DNA from 3 places in the Streptomyces sp. NPDC056224 genome. Region 2 is predicted to be linked to each of the others. Evidence: riboswitches for the same ligand, from Rfam matches in the RefSeq annotation. Region 2 holds a riboswitch; each other region holds the start of a gene.
What was found. A riboswitch is a leader RNA that binds a small molecule or an ion and turns the genes downstream of it on or off. The one in region 2 is predicted to bind thiamine pyrophosphate.

Region 1 (6,221 bases), on a different contig from region 2:
CCCCGCCGGAGGGCTGAACGGTCCGGCCGCATGAGGGTCGCGCCCCTGGCCCCCCTAGGGGGCGGATCAGGGGACCGCGGGGGCTCGCGGGCCCCCGCGGCGGTCCGCGGACTCCTAGCATCGACAGCAGGAAGTCACGGACGAGGAAGAGGACGAGGCCATGAACGGCATCCGAGAGATTTTCGCAGGCATGCCCTGGTGGGTTAAGTGGGTCGCCGTTCCGCTGCTGGCCCTGTTCGTCTTCGGCGGTGCGATCACGAGCATCCTGGGAGCCCTGATCGGGTTCGTCTTCAAGCTGCTCCTCTTCGTCGCCCTCGTCGGCGGCCTGATCTTCGTGGTGAAGAAGGTCAGCGGCGGTACGAAGTCCTCCTCCGGGGATTGGTAGGGGGACTCGGCCCGGGCGCTCCCGGGATTGGGCCAGGCGGGGGAACATGGCGCGCGAAACCACTCACACTCCGGGATTCGGTGGATACAGTGGCAATCTGTGCCGTCCCCTGGGCACGAAAGCCGGTACCACCGCTCTGACCCGCGGGCGCGTTGAGCAGCCGCCGAGCACGACCCCCAGGAGCCACGGCATACGCGGGGGCGGCCCCCGCGGGGCGGGCCCCCCAAGCCCGCCGCCATGCCTGGGGGTGAGCTTTGTCTTCGGTTCCCAACGCCGGTGTGCCGACTCTGATCGGTTCGGTGCAGCGGGCGCTGAGGCTGCTCGAAGCGGCGGGCTCGCACAGCGGGGGAGCGCCGGCGAAACAACTGGCCCGCGAGGCCGGGCTCCAGCTGCCCACCGCGTACCACCTGCTGCGCACCCTCACGCACGAGGGCTATCTGCGCCGGGAGGGCGGGGTCTTCGTCCTCGGCGACGCGGCTGGGCGGCTGGTCGGCGGGGGGCTCCAGCAGAAACGTCGCAGCATGATCCTCGACTCACTCGCGCACTTCCGCGACGCGGTCGGGGCCCCCGTCTACTTCGCGGTCTTCCGCGAGGGTGAGATCGAGGTCGTGGGCGTCTCGGACACCCCGGCCAGCCCCGCCTGCGAGGAGTGGGCGGATTTCCGTGAGACCGGCCATGCGCACGCCATCGGGCAGTGCCTGCTCGGCCAGCTCGACGAGAAGACGCGCAAGGACTACTACGACCGGCATCCGGTCGAGGCGATCACCGCTTACACCGTGCCGGATCAGCGTTCCCTGGAACACCGGATCGGATCCCTGGGGCGAATGCAGCCTGTGATCGAGCGTCAGGAATATGCCTTGGGCACGGTATGTGCGGCCATCCCCCTCACTGCGGGTGACACCGTCGCCACGATGGCCATTTCTCTACCCCTCCACCAGGAAAACCGGTTGCTGTATGTGGTCGATCGACTACGGAGTGAAGTAGGCGCGCTGTTGAGCACCCTCTCGTTCTCTATCAGTATCTGAAAACTCACTCCTTGTGATCTGCTAGCGCTTCCACCACCCTTGTCAAGAGGGCCCTGGGGGACATTCCTGGCCACTTCCACTACAGCGGGGTAGGCAATGCGCGAGTCGGTACAGGCAGAGGTCATGATGAGCTTCCTCGTTTCCGAGGAACTCTCGTTCCGGATTCCGGTGGAGCTCCGGTACGACGCTCGGGACCCCTACGCAGTCCGCCTGACCTTCCACCTTCCCGGAGACGCGCCCGTGACCTGGGCGTTCGGCCGGGAACTCCTCCTCGACGGCATCAACAAGCCGTGCGGCGACGGCGATGTCCACATCGCCCCGACCGAGCCCGAGGACCTGTCCGATGTCCACATCCGCCTCCAGGTCGGCGGCGACCGGGCGTTGTTCCGCGCGAGCGCGGCGCCGCTCGTCGCGTTCCTCGACCGCACCGACCGGCTCGTACCGCTCGGCCAGGAGCGCAACCTGGGCGACTTCGAGGAGAACCTTGACGAGGCGCTCGGCAAGATCCTGGCCGAATCCCGGCAGAACGAGCAGAACGCGGGCTGACCCGCCGCCGGGCGCGCACTGACTCGACCCTCCGCGCCGACCGCTCCGTTCCTCCGGCGAACACCTTTCAGCGCTTGCGACGGCGGCCCCGGCCGGTGCGGGCCGGCCCCGGGGCCGGCCCGGAGACCGTGGCCGCCGGACGGTCGGCGGACACGACCAGGGATGCCAGTGCCGTCGTCACGGGAACCGAGGCCACGAGGCCGATCGAGCCCACGAGGGTCCGCACGATCTCCACCGCGACCAGCTCGCTGTTGGCCACCGACCCCATGCTGCTGTTCGCGATCGAGAACAGCAGCAGTAGGGGGAGTGCAGCGCCCGCGTAGGCCAGTACGAGCGTGTTGACCACCGACGCGATGTGGTCGCGACCGATCCGGATGGCCGCCCGGTAGAGGGCGCGCGACCCCATCGAGGGATCGGCCTGGTGGAGTTCCCAGACCGCGGAGGTCTGGGTGACCGTCACATCGTCGAGGACGCCCAGCGATCCGATGATGATGCCCGCGAGCAGCAGACCACTCATGTCGATGTCCGGGTAGAGCCCGTGGATGAGGCCCGTGTTGTCGTCGGTGTTGCCGCTGAGGAACGCCCAGTCGATGAACACCGAGCCCAGGAGCCCGATCAGCAGCAGTGAGACGAGCGTGCCGAGAACGGCGACCGAGGTGCGCGCGGTCAGCCCGTGGCAGATGTACAGGGCGATGAGCATGATGGCGCTGGCCCCGATGACGGCGACGACCAGCGGGTTCGACCCCTGCAGGATGGCCGGCAGGATGAAGAGGGTCAGCACGCCGAAGCTGATGACCAGCGCGATCAGTGCGAACACCCCGCGCATGCGGCCGACCAGGACGACGGCGACCGCGAAGATCCCGGCCAGCAGCGCCAGGGGGAACTTCCGGTTCACGTCGATCACCGAGTACTGGAGGTCCCGGGGGGCGTCCGGCGCGTACGCGACCACCACCTCCTGCCCCTTCGCCAACTGCCGCGGCGCGCCAGGCTGGACGATCTCCACGAAGGTGCGGCCCTTGTCCGGTCCGGTGCCGACCTCGACGGTGGCCTTCTTGCAGTCGCCGGTCTGCGCCGCCTGGGCCTCGCGGCCCTCGGGGGTGGACGTGTCCCCGGTGGGCGGCACCTGCGAGGCGTTCACCGATTTGCAGTCCACCTGTTCGAGCGAGACGACCGCGCCCTGCTGCGTCTGCCGGTCGAAACCGACCCCCGTGCGCTCGTGGGCGGGGGCGCCGCCCGGCCAGAGCACCGCCATGCCGACGAAGACGGCGACGGCGAAGGGGATCAGCACGGCCGCGATGACCTTGCGCAGGTGCTGCGAGACGGGGGCCGCCGGACCGTGCCCGTGGCCGTGCCCATGGCCGTGCCCGTGGCTCTGCCCGTGGGAGTGCTCGTGGTCCGAGTGGCTGGTGGGCTCGTTGGGCTCGTTGGGGGGCTGCGGCGAGATCGTCACCAGCAGATCATCGCAAGAGATGAGGGGGCCTACTGTTCAGCACGCCATGGGTGGCGCTAGCGTGGGGGCACCTTTGCACAACGCGGGAGCTCGGAGCACCGGGCTGAGAGGACGCTGATCACCGTACGCGCATCACGGATGCGTACGGGAGGAGGCTGCGTCGACCGCCGAACCTGTTACCGGGTAATGCCGGCGTAGGGAGATAGGTCTCATGACCATTCAGGACGCACGCACGCCTGCCGTCAGCCAGGACGCCGACGGCCGGACCGAGCGCCAGCCGGGCTGGCACAAGGGGTACGTGGCGGGCTCCCGCCCCGACATCCGGGTGCCGGTCCGTCAGGTCCACCTCACCAACGGCAAGGACGTGACGCTCTACGACACGTCCGGTCCGTACACCGACCCCCAGATCGAGACGGACGTGCGCCGGGGTCTCGCGCCGCTGCGCGAGAACTGGATCATCGGCCGCGGGGACACCGAGGAGTACGCGGGACGTCCCGTGCGTCCCGAGGACGACGGCGTCAAGCACACTTCGCCGCGGGGCGGGCTCAAGAACCTCGACGCCGTCTTCCCGGGCCGCCCCCGCCAGCCCCGCCGGGGCCGTGGCGGCGCCGCCGTCACACAGCTCGCGTACGCCCGCCGGGGCGAGGTCACCCCGGAGATGGAGTACGTCGCGATCCGCGAGAACGTCTCCCCCGAGGTCGTCCGCGAGGAGATCGCCGCAGGTCGCGCGGTGCTCCCGGCGAACGTGAACCACCCGGAGATCGAGCCGATGATCATCGGCAAGCGGTTCCTGGTGAAGGTCAACGCCAACATCGGCAACTCCGCGGTCACCTCCTCCATCGAGGAGGAGGTCGACAAGATGACCTGGGCGACCAAGTGGGGCGCCGACACCGTCATGGACCTCTCGACGGGCCGCAACATCCACACCACGCGCGAGTGGGTTCTGCGCAACTCCCCCGTCCCGATCGGCACCGTCCCGCTCTACCAGGCGCTGGAGAAGGTCGATGGCCGCGCCGAGGACCTGACCTGGGAGATCTACAAGGACACGGTCATCGAGCAGGCCGAGCAGGGCGTCGACTACATGACGGTCCACGCCGGCGTGCTGCTGCCGTACGTGCCGCTGACCGCCCGCCGCAAGACCGGCATCGTCTCGCGCGGCGGGTCGATCATGGCCGCTTGGTGCCTGGCTCACCACAAGGAGAACTTCCTCTACACGAACTTCGAGGAGCTGTGCGACATCCTCGCGACGTACGACGTCACGTACTCGCTGGGTGACGGCCTGCGCCCCGGTTCCATCGCGGACGCCAACGACGCGGCGCAGTTCGCGGAGCTGAAGACGCTGGGCGAGCTGAACACGATCGCCAAGCGCCACAACGTGCAGACCATGATCGAGGGCCCGGGCCACGTCCCGATGCACAAGATCAAGGAGAACATCGACCTCCAGCAGGAGATCTGCGAGGAGGCGCCGTTCTACACGCTCGGCCCGCTGACCACGGACGTCGCGCCCGCGTACGACCACATCACCTCGGGCATCGGCGCCGCGATGATCGCCTGGTGGGGCACCGCGATGCTCTGCTACGTCACGCCCAAGGAGCACCTGGGCCTGCCCAACCGTGACGACGTCAAGACCGGCGTCATCACGTACAAGATCGCGGCGCACGCCGCGGACCTGGCCAAGGGGCACCCCGGTGCCCAGGAGTGGGACGACGCGCTGTCGGACGCGCGGTTCGAGTTCCGCTGGGAGGACCAGTTCAACCTGGCCCTCGACCCGGACACGGCCCGTGAGTTCCACGACGAGACGCTTCCCGCCGAGCCGGCCAAGACCGCGCACTTCTGCTCCATGTGCGGTCCGAAGTTCTGTTCGATGAAGATCTCGCAGGACATCCGCCGTGAGCACGGCGGCGACCTGAAGGCCGAGGAGATCCAGGCCGGCATGGCGGAGAAGTCCGCCGAGTTCGCGGCCTCGGGCAACCGCGTCTACCTGCCGCTGGCCGACTGAGCCGTTCGACAGGAGCTACGGAGCGGACCCGCGACCCAAGGGGGGAGTCGCGGGTCCGCCCGTTTTTTGGCGCCGGAGTGCTCCCACTCGCCATGGCCGGCCGGTCGTCGCCCGCCGCGTTCTGACGGCTCGCGCTCGTCGTGTCCGTCAGAGCGGCCGTTGGTGTCGCATCGCTCATCCGATAAGTGGACTTATCTGCGAGTTGTCCCGCCACTCGCGGCAGTGCTTTCCACGCTGACCGAGTGTGTGGCCAGAGACGCCCGACCACACATCGTTCGATCGGTTTCGAGTAGGAGTGGTATGAGCCCCGAAAACAGGACCAGGTCAACGACGCTTGGACCGCTGCCGAGGGGGAGCAGATGGCTGACGGGCGGCACCCTCGCATCGCTTGCCCTGGTCATGATGGGAGTCGCCAGCCCCGCCTTCGCCGTTGCTCAGAGCATTCGGGCGGCCGAGCGGGTGAACGCGGCGAGCCCCACGGGTGGGGATCACTGCAAGACGAATGGGCATCACCACCGCCCGGACCACGGACCGGACCAGGACCCGGACGACGACCCGAAGGCCGCGGGCATCGAGGCCGGGCCCGACGGTGACGACAGGTGCGAACAGGGCAGGCCGGGCCCGACAGGGCCGACGGGTGCGACGGGTGCCACGGGCGCGGACGGCGTGGACGGCGCGACGGGCGCGACTGGGGCGACTGGCGCGACGGGTGGTACGGGTGCCCTGGGTGGTACGGGTGCTCCGGGCACGGACGGTGCGACGGGCGCGACGGGCGCAACGGGCGCAACGGGTGCGACGGGCGGTACGGGTGCTCCG
Region 2 (6,221 bases):
CGCCCTGCTGGGGGTACGGGTACTGCTGCGGCTGCGCGCCCTGCTCCTCGGCCGGATACGGCTGGGCGGTCCCGTCGGTGGCCCGCTGCTGCGGGACCCAGACCCCGCCGGGCGGGGTGTCCGTGGCGTACTGCTGCTGCCCGTAGCCGGGGTACTGGGTGTACGCCGAGTAGTCGTAGGCGGCGGGCGGCCCGACACCGCCGCCGGTGCCGATGTACGGGTCCGAGTAGGCCGCGTACACCTGCTGCTGATCGCCCGTCGGATAGCCGGCGGAGTAGTCGTACCCGCCGCCGACGCCCTGGTTCTGCTGGTCGTAGTACGCCGCGTACTGGTGGGAGTCCTGCTCGGCCGTGGTGAACGGCGAGGCGAAGCCCTCGGTCTGGCCCGCGCCGGGGCCGGGCGCGAAGCTCTGTATGCCGTAGGAACCGGTGTCCTCGGGCATCGGCTGCGGGCTGTAGACCTCGTCGGCCGGGGCTTCGGCCGCGAACTGCCGCCCCTGCGGCGCCCCGTCGGCGTCCTCGTACTCCAGCGCGCTGACTTGGAGCGCCGGTTCCGGGCGCGGACCGCCGGACCGGCGCCGCCGCGACTGCCGTACGGGTTCCCCGCCGCGGCGCACCGCCCAGCCGGCCACGAAGCCCTTGCGGAACGAGAGCGTCACCAGGGTCTGGCCCAGGGCGAACGCGGCCGCGCCGGCGCCGATGACCGGCACCGACGGCAGGACCACCCCGGCGACCACGCCGAGGAAGCCGGCGAAGGCGAGCAGGCGCCAGCGGAGCCGGGCCTTGTACTGCATCAAGACCTCGGCAAGCAGCCACAGCGCGACGAAGCCGAACGCGATGTAGAGGACCGTCATACCCATGCATGGCCCCTCTCGGTGCGGCCGACCGCGTGGGAAACGGGGGCCAGCCGGTCAGGCCCGCTGGTGCAGGCCCAGATTCTCGTAGATCTCGAGAGTCGCCGTGGAATTGTTCAGCGTGATGAAGTGCAGCCCTGGGACACCCTCGGACAGCAGCCGCGCGCAGAACTCCGTGGCGAACTCGATGCCAATGGAGCGTACAGCGGCCGGATCGTCCTTGACCGCGAGCATGCGCTCTTTCACGGCCTCGGGGAAGACCGCGTTGCTGAGTTGGGGCAGCCGGTCGAGCTGCTTGATGCCCACAACAGGCATGACCTCGGGGATGATCGGGGTCTCACAGCCCGCCTTCTCGACGCTGTCGCGGAGCCGCAGATAATTCTCCGGGTGGAAGAACATCTGGGTGATCGCATAGTCGGCGCCCGCGCGGCACTTGTCCACGAAGTGCCGGATGTCCGTGTCCCATTCCGTCGAACGCGGGTGCATCTCCGGGAAGGCCGCGACGCCGACGCAGAAGTCGCCGGACTCCTTGACCAGCCGGACCAGGTCGGCGGCGTAGTGCACGCCTTCGGGGTGCGGCACCCACTCGCCCATCGGGTCGCCCGGCGGGTCTCCGCGCACGACGAGCATGTTCCGGATGCCCGCGTCGGCGAACTGCCCGATGACGTTGCGCAGCTCGGCCACCGAGTGGTCCACGGCGGTGAGGTGGGCGACGGGGGTCAGCGTGGTGTCCGAGGCGATCTGCTCGGTGGCCCGGACGGTGCCGCCGCGGGTCGATCCGCCGGCGCCGTAGGTCACGGAGACGAAGCTCGGCGACACCGCTTCCACCCGGCGCAGGGCGTTCCAGAGGTTGCGTTCGCCCTTCTCGGTCTTCGGGGCCCAGAACTCGAAGGAGTACGAACGCCCGGACGCGATGAGGTCGCGGACCGTGTGCGCACGATCCGACCAGGTGGAAGCGGTACCAGAGGCCATACGGGCAGGTTAGACGCGGTCCGCCGGACACCGAAGCGCTGTCCGTCTTTTGGACACGATTTTGGACAGTCCGGCGGGCCCGGCCGGGGCATTCCGGTCGATCTAGCCGAGGCGGGCCCGGACGCGCTTGGCGAGTTCCGCGGCGGCCGCACCCGGGTCGGCGGCCTCGGTGAGGGCGCGGACGACCACGACGCGGGTGGCTCCGGCGTCCAGCACCTCGTCCAGATTCGCGCTGTCGATGCCGCCGATGGCGAACCACGGCCGGTCCTGCTCCAGGGAGGCCGCGTACCGCACGAGGCCGAGGCCGGGGGCGAAGCGGCCGGGCTTGGTGGGGGTGGGCCAGCAGGGGCCGGTGCAGAAGTAGTCCACGCCGGGCTCGGCGACGGCCGCGTCGACCTCGGCCTCGGCGTGGCAGGAGCGGCCGACGAGCACCCGGTCGCCGAGGATGGCGCGGGCCGCGGGGACGGGGATGTCGCCCTGTCCGAGGTGCAGGACGTCGGAGCCGATGGCGTGCGCGACGTCGGCGCGGTCGTTCACGGCGAGGAGCTTGCCGTGGCGCCGTGCGGCCTCGGCGAAGACCTGGAGGTGTTCGAGTTCCTCCCCGGCCTCCATGCCCTTGTCGCGGAGCTGGACGATGTCCACGCCGCCGGACAGCACGGCGTCCAGGAACTCGGGGAGGTCACCTTGGCGCTTCCGGGCGTCCGTACAGAGGTAGAGCCGGGCGTCGGACAGCTGCATGGGTGTACCCCCCGGAATGGAGGCGGTGTACGGACCCCGTGGGGCCCGCACACCGCGGTGGAGCGGATGCGGATCAGCTCAGAGGGCGAGCGCCTGAGCGCGGCGCTTCACCTCCGTGCCGCGATTCTCGCTCAGTGCCTGCACGGGGGTGCCGGGCAGGGTCGGGTCCTCGGTGAAGAGCCACTCCAGGATCTCCTCCTCGGTGAAGCGGTCGTCGCGCAGCACGGTCAGCAGACCGACCAGGCCCTTGACGACCTTGTCGCCGTCGATGAAGGGGGCCGGCACCTGCAGGGCGCGGTTCTCGCCCCGGCGTACGGCGATCAGCTGCCCTTCCTTGACCATCTGGCGGACCCGGGTCACCTCGATGTCGAGCATCTCCGCGATGTCGGGGAGGTACAGCCATGAGGGGACAAGGGCATCGATCTTTGCGTCAATCTCGGTCACGGGTACAAGCCTGCCATCTCGGGCTGGCACCCGGTACCGGAGCGGCCCGTCCGTGGTCCCGTCCGGGCCAGTGCTGTGACCGGAGAGGTTCACCGGGTCACGACGCTCCCCCAGCTACCGCTGGGAGGTACCCCCGGGCACGGCGCTAGACGGTGGTCGACTTCAGGGGGACCGCCGGGTCGCGGACCTTGGCCGGGTCCACGGCGGCCCCCGTCTCGATGAGCCTGCGGCCCTGCGCCAGGTCGCGGGGGCGGCCCACGGCCAGGACCGCGACCAGGACCCCGTCGCGCAGCCAGCACACCGACCAGGCGGGGTCGGCCGGGTCGCCGCGCCAGAGCAGGGTGTCGGCCCCGCCGTGGTGGCCGGCGTACTGGACGAAGCGCCCGAACTGCTCCGACCAGAAGTACGGCACCGGGTCGTAGACCTGGGCCGGTTCCCCGGCCAGGATGTTCGCCGCGACCGTTCGCGGGCCCTGGAGCGCGTTGTCCCAGTGGTGTACGAGCAGCCGCTTCCCGTAGCGGGCCGACGGGAAGGAGGCGCAGTCGCCGACCGCGTACACCCCGGGCAGGGAGGTGCGCAGGTACGCGTCGGCGGTGACCGAGCCGTCGGGGCCGAGGTCCACGCCGCTCCCGGTCAGCCATCCGGTGGCGGGGCGGGCTCCGATGCCCACCACCACCGCGCCGGCGGGCAGGCCCCGCCCGTCCGCGAGCAGCACCCGGCCCTCCTCGATCCCGGCGACCTTCGCGCCGGTGATCAGCTCGGCGCCCGCCTCCTCGTACCAGCGCGCCATCGGGGCGGCGACCTGCGGCGGCAGCGCCCCCGCCAGGACCCGGTCCGCGGCCTCGACCACGGTCACCTCGCAGCCCGCCTCGCGGGCCGCGGTGGCGAACTCCGCGCCGATCCAGCCCGCGCCGACGACCACCGCCCGGGGCGCCCCGGCCAGGACGGGGCGCAGCCGCGCCGCGTCGTCCAGCGTGCGCAGCAGGTGCACGCCGGGGACGCCCTCCGTCCCGGGCAGGGTCAGCGGCTGCGCGCCGGTGGCCAGCACGAGGACCCGGTACGGGACCGGTCCCGCCTCGGTGTCCACCTCGCGCTCGGCGGCCCGCAGCGCGGTGACCTCCGTGCCGAGCCTGAGATCGATGCCGAGGCCTTCGAAGTCCACGTCGAAGGCGGAGTCCTCGGCCTTGCCGAGCAGCACCGCCTTGGACAGCGGAGGCCGGTCGTAGGGCTGGTGGGGCTCGGCGCCCAGCAGGGTCACCGTGCCGGTGAAGCCCTGCTCCCGCAGGGCGACCGCGGTCTGCACGCCGGCCATTCCGGCGCCCACGATCACGACGCCGCTCGGGTTCTGCTCCGTCTGCTCACTCACCCGGCCACCCTAATCATCTGACGGGCCGCCAGGAACAGGTGCCGCCTTACCGGCTGTGCGCACCGGGGTTAGTCTGGCCACCGTACCTATCGCGGGAGTCCGGGCGCACCGGGCTGAGAGGGAGGCTGGCCGGCCTCCGACCGTACGAACCTGATCCGGGTCATGCCGGCGAAGGGAGGGGCTGGACGCCCATGCACTCATCTCGAACGTCCCGACCGTCCAGGACGTCCCGGAAGGGGTCCGACGTCCTCGTCATCGGGGGCGGGATCATCGGACTCGTCACCGCCTGGCGGGCGGCCCGGCGCGGGCTGCGCACCGTACTGGCCGACCCCGCCCCCGGCGGCGGCGCCGCCCAGGTCGCGGCCGGGATGCTCGCGCCCGTGACGGAGCTGCACTACGGCGAGGAGGCCCTGCTGGGGCTGGGTCTCGCCTCCGCCGCGCGCTATCCCGAGTTCGTCGCGGAGCTCGCCGACGCCGCCGGCGGCCTGGACGTCGGCTACCGCGCCTGCGGCACCCTCGCCGTCGCCCTGGACGCCGACGACCGGCTCCACCTGCGGGAGCTGCACGCCCTGCAGCGCCGCTGCGGGCTGGAGTCCGAGTGGCTGACCGGCCGCGAGTGTCGCCGGCTGGAGCCGATGCTGGCCCCGGGCGTCCGGGGCGGCCTGCGGGTGGACGGCGATCACCAGGTCGACCCGCGGCGGCTGGCGGCCGCCCTGCTGGCCGCCTGCGAGGGGTCCGGGGTGGCCGTCCACCGGTCGGCGGCGGAGCGGCTGCTGGTCACCGCCGACCGGGCGGCCGGGGCGCGGCTCGAGGACGGTACGGAACTGCGCGCGGACCAGGTCGTGCTGGCGGCGGGCTCGCTCAGCGGCCGGCTGGCGGGGGTGCCGCCGGAGCTGGTGGCGCCCGTACGGCCGGTGAAGGGGCAGGTGCTGCGCCTCGCCGTGCCCGCCGCCCACGCGCCGTTCCTGTCCCGGACGGTACGGGCGGTCGTGCGCGGCAGCCACGTCTACCTGGTCCCGCGCGAGAACGGCGAACTCGTCATCGGCGCCACCAGCGAGGAACTCGGCTGGGACACCACGGTCACCGCGGGCGGGGTCTACGAACTCCTGCGCGACGCCCACGAGCTGGTGCCCGGCATCACCGAACTCCCGCTCACCGAGACCCGCGCGGGGCTGCGGCCGGGCTCCCCGGACAACGCCCCGCTGCTCGGCCCGACCGACCTGCCGGGCCTGCACCTGGCCACCGGGCACTACCGCAACGGGGTACTGCTGACCCCGCTGACCGGCGACGTGATGGCGGAGCTGCTGACCACCGGCGAACTGCCCGCGATCGCACGCCCCTTCACCCCCCGCCGGTTCTCCGCCGCACGTCAGGAGTCGTACGCATGACCATCTCCGTCAACGGCGAGCCGCGCGAGGTCGCGGCCGGCACCACGCTCGACGCGGTGGTCGCCACCCTGACCGCGGCCCCGGCCGGAGTCGCCGCCGCGCTCAACGAGACCGTGGTCCCGCGCGGGCAGTGGCCGCTCACGCCGGTGGGCGAGGGCGACCGGGTCGAGGTCCTCACCGCGGTCCAGGGAGGCTGAGCGGCATGGCTGACGACCTCTTCACCCTGGGCGGCCGCAGTTTCTCCTCCCGCCTGATCATGGGCACGGGCGGCGCCCCGAGCCTGGACGTCCTGGAGCGGGCCCTGGTCGCGTCCGGCACCGAACTCACCACGGTGGCCATGCGCCGGCTGGACCCGACGGTCCAGGGCTCGGTCCTGTCCGTGCTCGCGAAGCTGGACATCGCGGTCCTGCCGAACACGGCCGGCTGCTTCACGGCGGGCGAGGCCGTGCTGACGGCGCGG
Region 3 (6,221 bases), on a different contig from region 2:
CGGACACCGGACCCCGGTAGGGTCTGAAGCAGTCGTCCGCGCTTGCGCGAGGCGACCGCAGATCTGACGAGGAGGCCATTGCCGCAGAGGGAACCGCGAGGACCCACCGGCAATGGCCTTCTTCGTATGTGCACGAGGAGATCTCCCATGAATCAGGGCGTGGACCCCCACACCGCATCCGACGACAAGAGCGACCAGGACAAGAAGGGCCGCCGCTTCATGCTGAAGCTGTCGGGCGAGGCCTTCTCCGGTGGCAGAGGACTGGGCGTCGACCCCGACGTCGTCCACGCCATCGCGCGCGAGATCGCCGCGGTGGTCCGTGACGGCGCGGAGATCGCCGTCGTGATCGGCGGCGGAAACTTCTTCCGCGGCGCCGAACTCCAGCAGCGCGGCATGGACCGGGCCCGGTCCGACTACATGGGCATGCTCGGCACGGTCATGAACTGCCTCGCCCTCCAGGACTTCCTGGAGAAGGAGGGCATCGACTCCCGCGTGCAGACCGCCATCACCATGGGTCAGGTCGCGGAGCCGTACATCCCGCTGCGCGCCGTGCGGCACCTGGAGAAGGGCCGCGTCGTCATCTTCGGCGCCGGCATGGGCATGCCGTACTTCTCCACCGACACCACGGCCGCCCAGCGCGCCCTGGAGATCGACGCCGAGGCCCTGCTCATGGGCAAGAACGGTGTCGACGGGGTCTACGACTCCGACCCGAAGAAGAACCCGGACGCGGTGAAGTTCGACGCGCTGGAGTACGGAGAGGTCCTCTCCCGCGACCTCAAGGTCGCGGACGCGACCGCCATCACGCTGTGCCGTGACAACAAGCTGCCGATCCTCGTCTTCGAGTTGCTCGCCGAGGGCAATATCGCGCGCGCCGTCAAGGGTGAGAAGATCGGCACGCTCGTCAGCGACCAGGGAACCCGGGCCTGAGCAGTCCGCTGCCGGACCGAGCCCGGACCGGACCCGTCCGCCCCGCCCGCCTGACCCATCCATTCAAGACATGCAGGAGCACGTGGTGACCGAAGAGATCCTCCTCGAGGCCGAGGAGAAGATGGAAAAGGCCGTCGTCGTCGCCAAGGAAGACTTCGCCGCGATTCGCACCGGCCGTGCGCACCCGGCGATGTTCAACAAGATCGTGGCGGAATACTACGGCGCCATCACGCCCATCAACCAGCTCGCGTCCTTCTCGGTGCCCGAGCCGCGCATGGCGATCGTGACCCCGTTCGACAAGAGCGCCCTGCGCAACATCGAGCAGGCCATCCGCGACTCCGACCTCGGTGTGAACCCGAGCAACGACGGCAGCATCATCCGGGTGACCTTCCCCGAGCTGACGCAGGACCGCCGCAAGGAGTACATCAAGGTCGCGCGCACCAAGGCCGAGGACTCCAAGATCTCCCTGCGCGCCGTCCGCCGCAAGGCGAAGGACGCCCTTGACAAGCTGGTCAAGGACAAGGAGGCCGGCGAGGACGAGGTGCGCCGCGCGGAGAAGGAGCTCGACGACACCACCGCGAAGTACGTCGCGCAGGTGGACGAGCTGCTCAAGCACAAGGAAGCCGAGCTGCTCGAAGTCTGATGAACGACTCTTCCTGGCAGCCGGAGCCAGTTCCGGCGGGTCCCGCATACGATGCGCAGGTGGGCCCGCACACTCGGCCCATGCCCATCGTGCCCGATGCCGCCGGCCGTGACTTCGACGACCGGGAAGCACGCGATCGGGGGGCCGTCCCGGACGGCGGCCTCCTCTTCCGCGCCGAGACGCCGCCGCAGGAGCCCATGCCCAGCCCCCCGCCCCCGCATGCCCCGCAGCCGCAGGACTCCTCGCCTCCGCCGAAGAAGCGGGCGGGGCGGGACCTGCGTGCCGCCATAGGGGTCGGCGTCGGCCTCGGCGCGGTCATCTTCGCCTCGCTGCTGATCGTCAAGGCGGTCTTCGTCGGCGTCATCGTCGTCGCGGTCGTCGTCGGTCTGTGGGAGCTCACCTCCCGGCTGCAGGAGAAGAAGGGCATCAAGGCCCCGCTGGTCCCGCTCGCCGTCGGTGGCGCGGCCATGGTCATCGCGGGATACGTCCGCGGTGCCGAGGGCGCCTGGGTGGCCATGGCCCTGACCGTGCTGGCGGCCTTGGTCTGGCGGATGACCGAGCCGCCGGAGGACTACCTCAAGGACGTCACGGCGGGTGCCTTCGCGGCGTTCTACGTGCCCTTCCTGGCCACGTTCGTCGCGATGCTGCTCACCGCCGACGACGGGCCGCAGCGGGTGATCACCTTCCTGCTGCTGACCGTGGTCAGCGACACCGGGGCCTACGCGGTCGGCTGGCGCTTCGGCAAGACCAAGCTCGCGCCGCGCATCAGCCCCGGAAAGACCCGCGAGGGCCTGCTCGGCGCGGTGGCGTTCGCGATGGCCGCCGGTGCGCTGTGCATGGAGTTCCTGATCGACGGCGGCTCCTGGTGGCAGGGCCTGCTGCTGGGGCTGGCGGTCGCGGTCAGCGCCACGCTGGGTGACCTCGGCGAGTCGATGATCAAGCGGGACCTGGGCATCAAGGACATGGGCACCCTGCTCCCGGGCCACGGCGGCATCATGGACCGGCTCGACTCGCTGCTGCCGACCGCTCCAGTGGTGTGGCTGCTGCTGGCCGCGTTCGTCGGTACGGGCTGACCTGCGGAAAGGCGTCGTAACACGCCGGGCGGTTTACTCTTGGAAGGCGCGCTGCTTCTGCGGCGCGCCTTTCGTCTTACAAGGAGTACCTGCCATGGCCCGCCCTGTTCCGGGAGAGCTCACCTTCGTCGCCCCGCGCGGAGCCAAGAAGCCGCCCCGGCACCTCGCCGACCTCACTCCCGAGGAGCGCCGTGAGGCGGTCGCCGCGATCGGCGAGAAGCCGTTCCGGGCCAAGCAGCTCTCCCAGCACTACTTCGCGCGCTACGCGCACGACCCGGCCGAGTGGACCGACATCCCCGCCGGGTCCCGCGAGAAGCTCCAGCAGGAGCTCCTCCCGGAGCTGATGAACGTCATCCGGCACATCAGCTGCGACGACGACACCACCCGCAAGACCCTGTGGAAGCTGCACGACGGCACGCTCGTCGAGTCCGTGCTGATGCGCTACCCCGACCGGGTCACCATGTGCATCTCCTCGCAGGCCGGGTGCGGCATGAACTGCCCGTTCTGCGCCACCGGCCAGGCGGGCCTGGACCGCAACCTGTCCACCGCCGAGATCGTGCACCAGATCGTCGACGGCATGCGCGCGCTGCGCGACGGCGAGGTCCCCGGCGGCCCGGCGCGGCTGTCGAACATCGTCTTCATGGGCATGGGTGAGCCGCTGGCGAACTACAACCGCGTGGTCGGTGCCATCCGCCGCCTCACCGACCCGGAGCCCGACGGCCTGGGCCTGTCGCAGCGCGGCATCACCGTCTCCACCGTCGGCCTGGTCCCGGCCATGCTGCGCTTCGCCGACGAGGGCTTCAAGTGCCGCCTCGCGGTCTCGCTGCACGCGCCCGACGACGAGCTGCGCGACACCCTGGTCCCCGTGAACACCCGCTGGAACGTCCGCGAGGTCCTCGGTGCGGCCTGGGAGTACGCGGAGAAGTCCGGCCGCCGGATCTCCATCGAGTACGCCCTGATCCGCGACATCAACGACCAGGCCTGGCGGGGCGACCTGCTGGGCAAGCTGCTCAAGGGCAAGCGCGTCCACGTCAACCTGATCCCGCTGAACCCGACGCCCGGCTCCAAGTGGACCGCCTCGCGGCCCGAGGACGAGAGGGCCTTCGTGGAGGCCATCGCCCGGCACGGGGTCCCCGTGACCGTCCGGGACACCCGCGGCCAGGAGATCGACGGCGCGTGCGGTCAGCTGGCCGCTTCGGAGCGCTAGGTTCCGGTTCTGACCGGTCACGATCGGTCACGGGGTACCCTGTGGCCGAACCAATTTCATATTCCGACAGGGGAGCGCCACAGCGCTGAGAGTGCGGTATCCGTCATCCGCAGACCCTCTGAACCTCGCCCCGGTCATTCGGGGTAGGAAGTTCGGTCACCACTCAAGCTGTTGCGCCCTGCCCGGCGTCCGCTCCCGCAGAGCGCCGGGCGGGGCCGCGTCTTCTCCTGGACATCCCAGGAGGAATTCACCAGTGAGCACCACCAAGAGGATCGCGGGCGCGGCGCTCGCGGCCGCGCTGGGCGTCGCCACGCTCAGCGCCTGCGGCGAGGACGCCAAGGACAAGCCCGCGGGCGCGAGCGACGCCCCGAAGTCCAAGACCGTCACGCTCGTCTCCCACGACTCCTTCAACGTGACCGACACGGTCCTCAAGGAGTTCGAGCAGCAGAGCGGCTACACCGTCAAGGTGCTGAAGTCGGGGGACGCAGGCGCGGCGCTCAACCAGGAGATCCTCACCAAGGGCACCCCTCGCGGCGACGTCTTCTTCGGCGTCGACAACACCCTGCTCTCGCGCGCCCTGGACAACGGCATCTTCACGCCGTACGAGGCCAAGGGCCTGGCCGGGGTCAAGCCGGAGTACGTGCTCGACAAGGAGCACCGGGTGACGCCGATCGACTCGGGTGACATCTGCGTCAACTACGACAAGGCCTACTTCGCCGACAAGAAGCTCGCCCCGCCGCAGACGCTGGACGACCTGGTCAAGCCCGAGTACAAGAACCTGCTGGTCACCGAGAACGCCGCGACCTCCTCGCCCGGCCTCGGTTTCCTGCTCGCCTCCGTCGGCAAGTACGGCGAGGAGGGCTGGAAGGACTACTGGAGCAAGCTCAAGGCCAACGGCGTCGAGGTCGTCGACGGCTGGGAGCAGGCCTACAACGAGCGCTTCTCCGGCTCCGCCGGCGGCAAGAAGGCCAAGGGCGACCGCCCGCTGGTCGTCTCCTACGCCTCCAGCCCGCCGGTCGAGGTGCTGTACGGCGAGCCGCAGCCGGCCGAGGCCCCGACGGGCGTCTCCACCGGCACCTGCTTCCGCCAGATCGAGTTCGCGGGTCTGCTGAAGGGGGCGAAGAACGAAGAGGGCGGCAAGGCGCTCGTGGACTTCCTGATCGGCAAGAAGTTCCAGGAGGACATGCCGCTGCAGATGTTCGTGAACCCGGTGGTGAAGGACGCTTCCCTGCCGGAGCTGTTCACCAAGCACGGTGTGGTGATCGAGAAGCCCGAGAACGTCGCTCCCGAGACCATCGCCAAGAACCGTGAGCAGTGGGTCAAGGCATGGACCGCACTGGTCGTGAAGTAAGCGGTACGAAGGTTCCGCGCGCGGCGCCGGGGGACGCCGCGCCGGTACCCGCCACCCGTGGGTCCGGCCGGGCCACGGCCTCGCACCTCGCCCTGATGGCCGTACCCCTCGTCTTCTTCGGCCTGTTCTTCGCCTATCCCGTCGCCGCGATCGTCGGGCGCGGGCTCAAGACCGACGAAGGCTGGCAGTTCGGCCGGATCGGCGAGGTGCTCGCCCGGCCCGACATCGCCGACGTGCTGTGGTTCACCACCTGGCAGGCGCTCGCCTCCACCGCGCTCACGCTGGTGATCGCACTCCCCGGCGCGTACGTCTTCGCGCGCTTCGACTTCCCCGGCAAACAGCTGCTGCGGGCGGTGGTCACCGTCCCCTTCGTGCTGCCGACCGTGGTGGTCGGTACGGCCTTCCTCGCGCTGGTCGGCCGGGGCGGGCTGCTGGACGAGCTGTGGGGCGTCCGGCTGGACACCACCGTGTGGGCGATCCTGCTGGCGCACGTCTTCTTCAACTACGCCGTCGTCGTCCGGACGGTCGGCGGGCTCTGGGCGCAGCTCGACCCGCGCCAGGAGGAGGCCGCCCGTGTGCTGGGCGCCGGACGGTTCGCCGCCTGGCGGCTGGTGACGCTGCCCGCGCTGGCCCCGGCGGTGGCGGCCGCCACGCTGATGGTGTTCCTGTTCACCTTCAGCTCCTTCGGCGTCGTTCAGATCCTGGGCGGGCCCTCCTACTCCACCCTGGAGGTGGAGGTCTACCGGCAGACCGCGCAGCTCCTGGACCTGTCCACGGCCGCCGTGCTGACGATGGTGCAGTTCGCGGCGATCGGCGGGATCCTCGCCGTGCACGCCCGGACGGTGCGCCGGCGGGAGACCGCGCTGCGGCTCGTGGACCCGGCGCGCACGGCCCACCCGCCGCGCGGTTGGGCGCAGCGCGCCCTGCTGGGCGGAGTGCTGCTGACGGTCGCGCTGCTGATCGTGCTGCCCCTGGGCGTCCTGGTGGAACGGTCCTTCGACGTTCCCGGCGGATACGGTT

Region 1: it holds a riboswitch for thiamine pyrophosphate, as region 2 does, so the genes downstream of both, thiC (phosphomethylpyrimidine synthase ThiC) here and thiO (glycine oxidase ThiO) in region 2, are expected to answer to the same signal.
Region 3: it holds a riboswitch for thiamine pyrophosphate, as region 2 does, so the genes downstream of both, ACFCZ1_RS20245 (thiamine ABC transporter substrate binding subunit) here and thiO (glycine oxidase ThiO) in region 2, are expected to answer to the same signal.

The regions. Positions count from the first base shown of each region.
Region 1 covers NZ_JBHJTK010000005.1:163,545-169,765, forward strand. The annotation lists gene ACFCZ1_RS09690 (cupin domain-containing protein) at 1-17, shown strand, start outside; gene ACFCZ1_RS09695 (DUF5326 family protein) at 161-385, shown strand; gene ACFCZ1_RS09700 (IclR family transcriptional regulator) at 640-1,410, shown strand; gene ACFCZ1_RS09705 (SsgA family sporulation/cell division regulator) at 1,507-1,956, shown strand; gene ACFCZ1_RS09710 (YibE/F family protein) at 2,024-3,406, opposite strand; TPP riboswitch at 3,479-3,624, shown strand; gene thiC (phosphomethylpyrimidine synthase ThiC) at 3,618-5,405, shown strand.
Region 2 covers NZ_JBHJTK010000049.1:11,985-18,205, reverse strand. The annotation lists gene ACFCZ1_RS33465 (hypothetical protein) at 1-859, opposite strand, end outside; gene metF (methylenetetrahydrofolate reductase [NAD(P)H]) at 911-1,825, opposite strand; gene thiE (thiamine phosphate synthase) at 1,928-2,563, opposite strand; gene ACFCZ1_RS33450 (Rv2175c family DNA-binding protein) at 2,642-3,007, opposite strand; gene ACFCZ1_RS33445 (NAD(P)/FAD-dependent oxidoreductase) at 3,153-4,373, opposite strand; TPP riboswitch at 4,455-4,567, shown strand; gene thiO (glycine oxidase ThiO) at 4,565-5,761, shown strand; gene thiS (sulfur carrier protein ThiS) at 5,758-5,958, shown strand; gene ACFCZ1_RS33430 (thiazole synthase) at 5,964-6,221, shown strand, end outside.
Region 3 covers NZ_JBHJTK010000016.1:62,595-68,815, forward strand. The annotation lists gene pyrH (UMP kinase) at 148-927, shown strand; gene frr (ribosome recycling factor) at 1,013-1,570, shown strand; gene ACFCZ1_RS20235 (phosphatidate cytidylyltransferase) at 1,570-2,643, shown strand; gene rlmN (23S rRNA (adenine(2503)-C(2))-methyltransferase RlmN) at 2,738-3,850, shown strand; TPP riboswitch at 3,909-4,018, shown strand; gene ACFCZ1_RS20245 (thiamine ABC transporter substrate binding subunit) at 4,104-5,201, shown strand; gene ACFCZ1_RS20250 (ABC transporter permease) at 5,297-6,221, shown strand, end outside.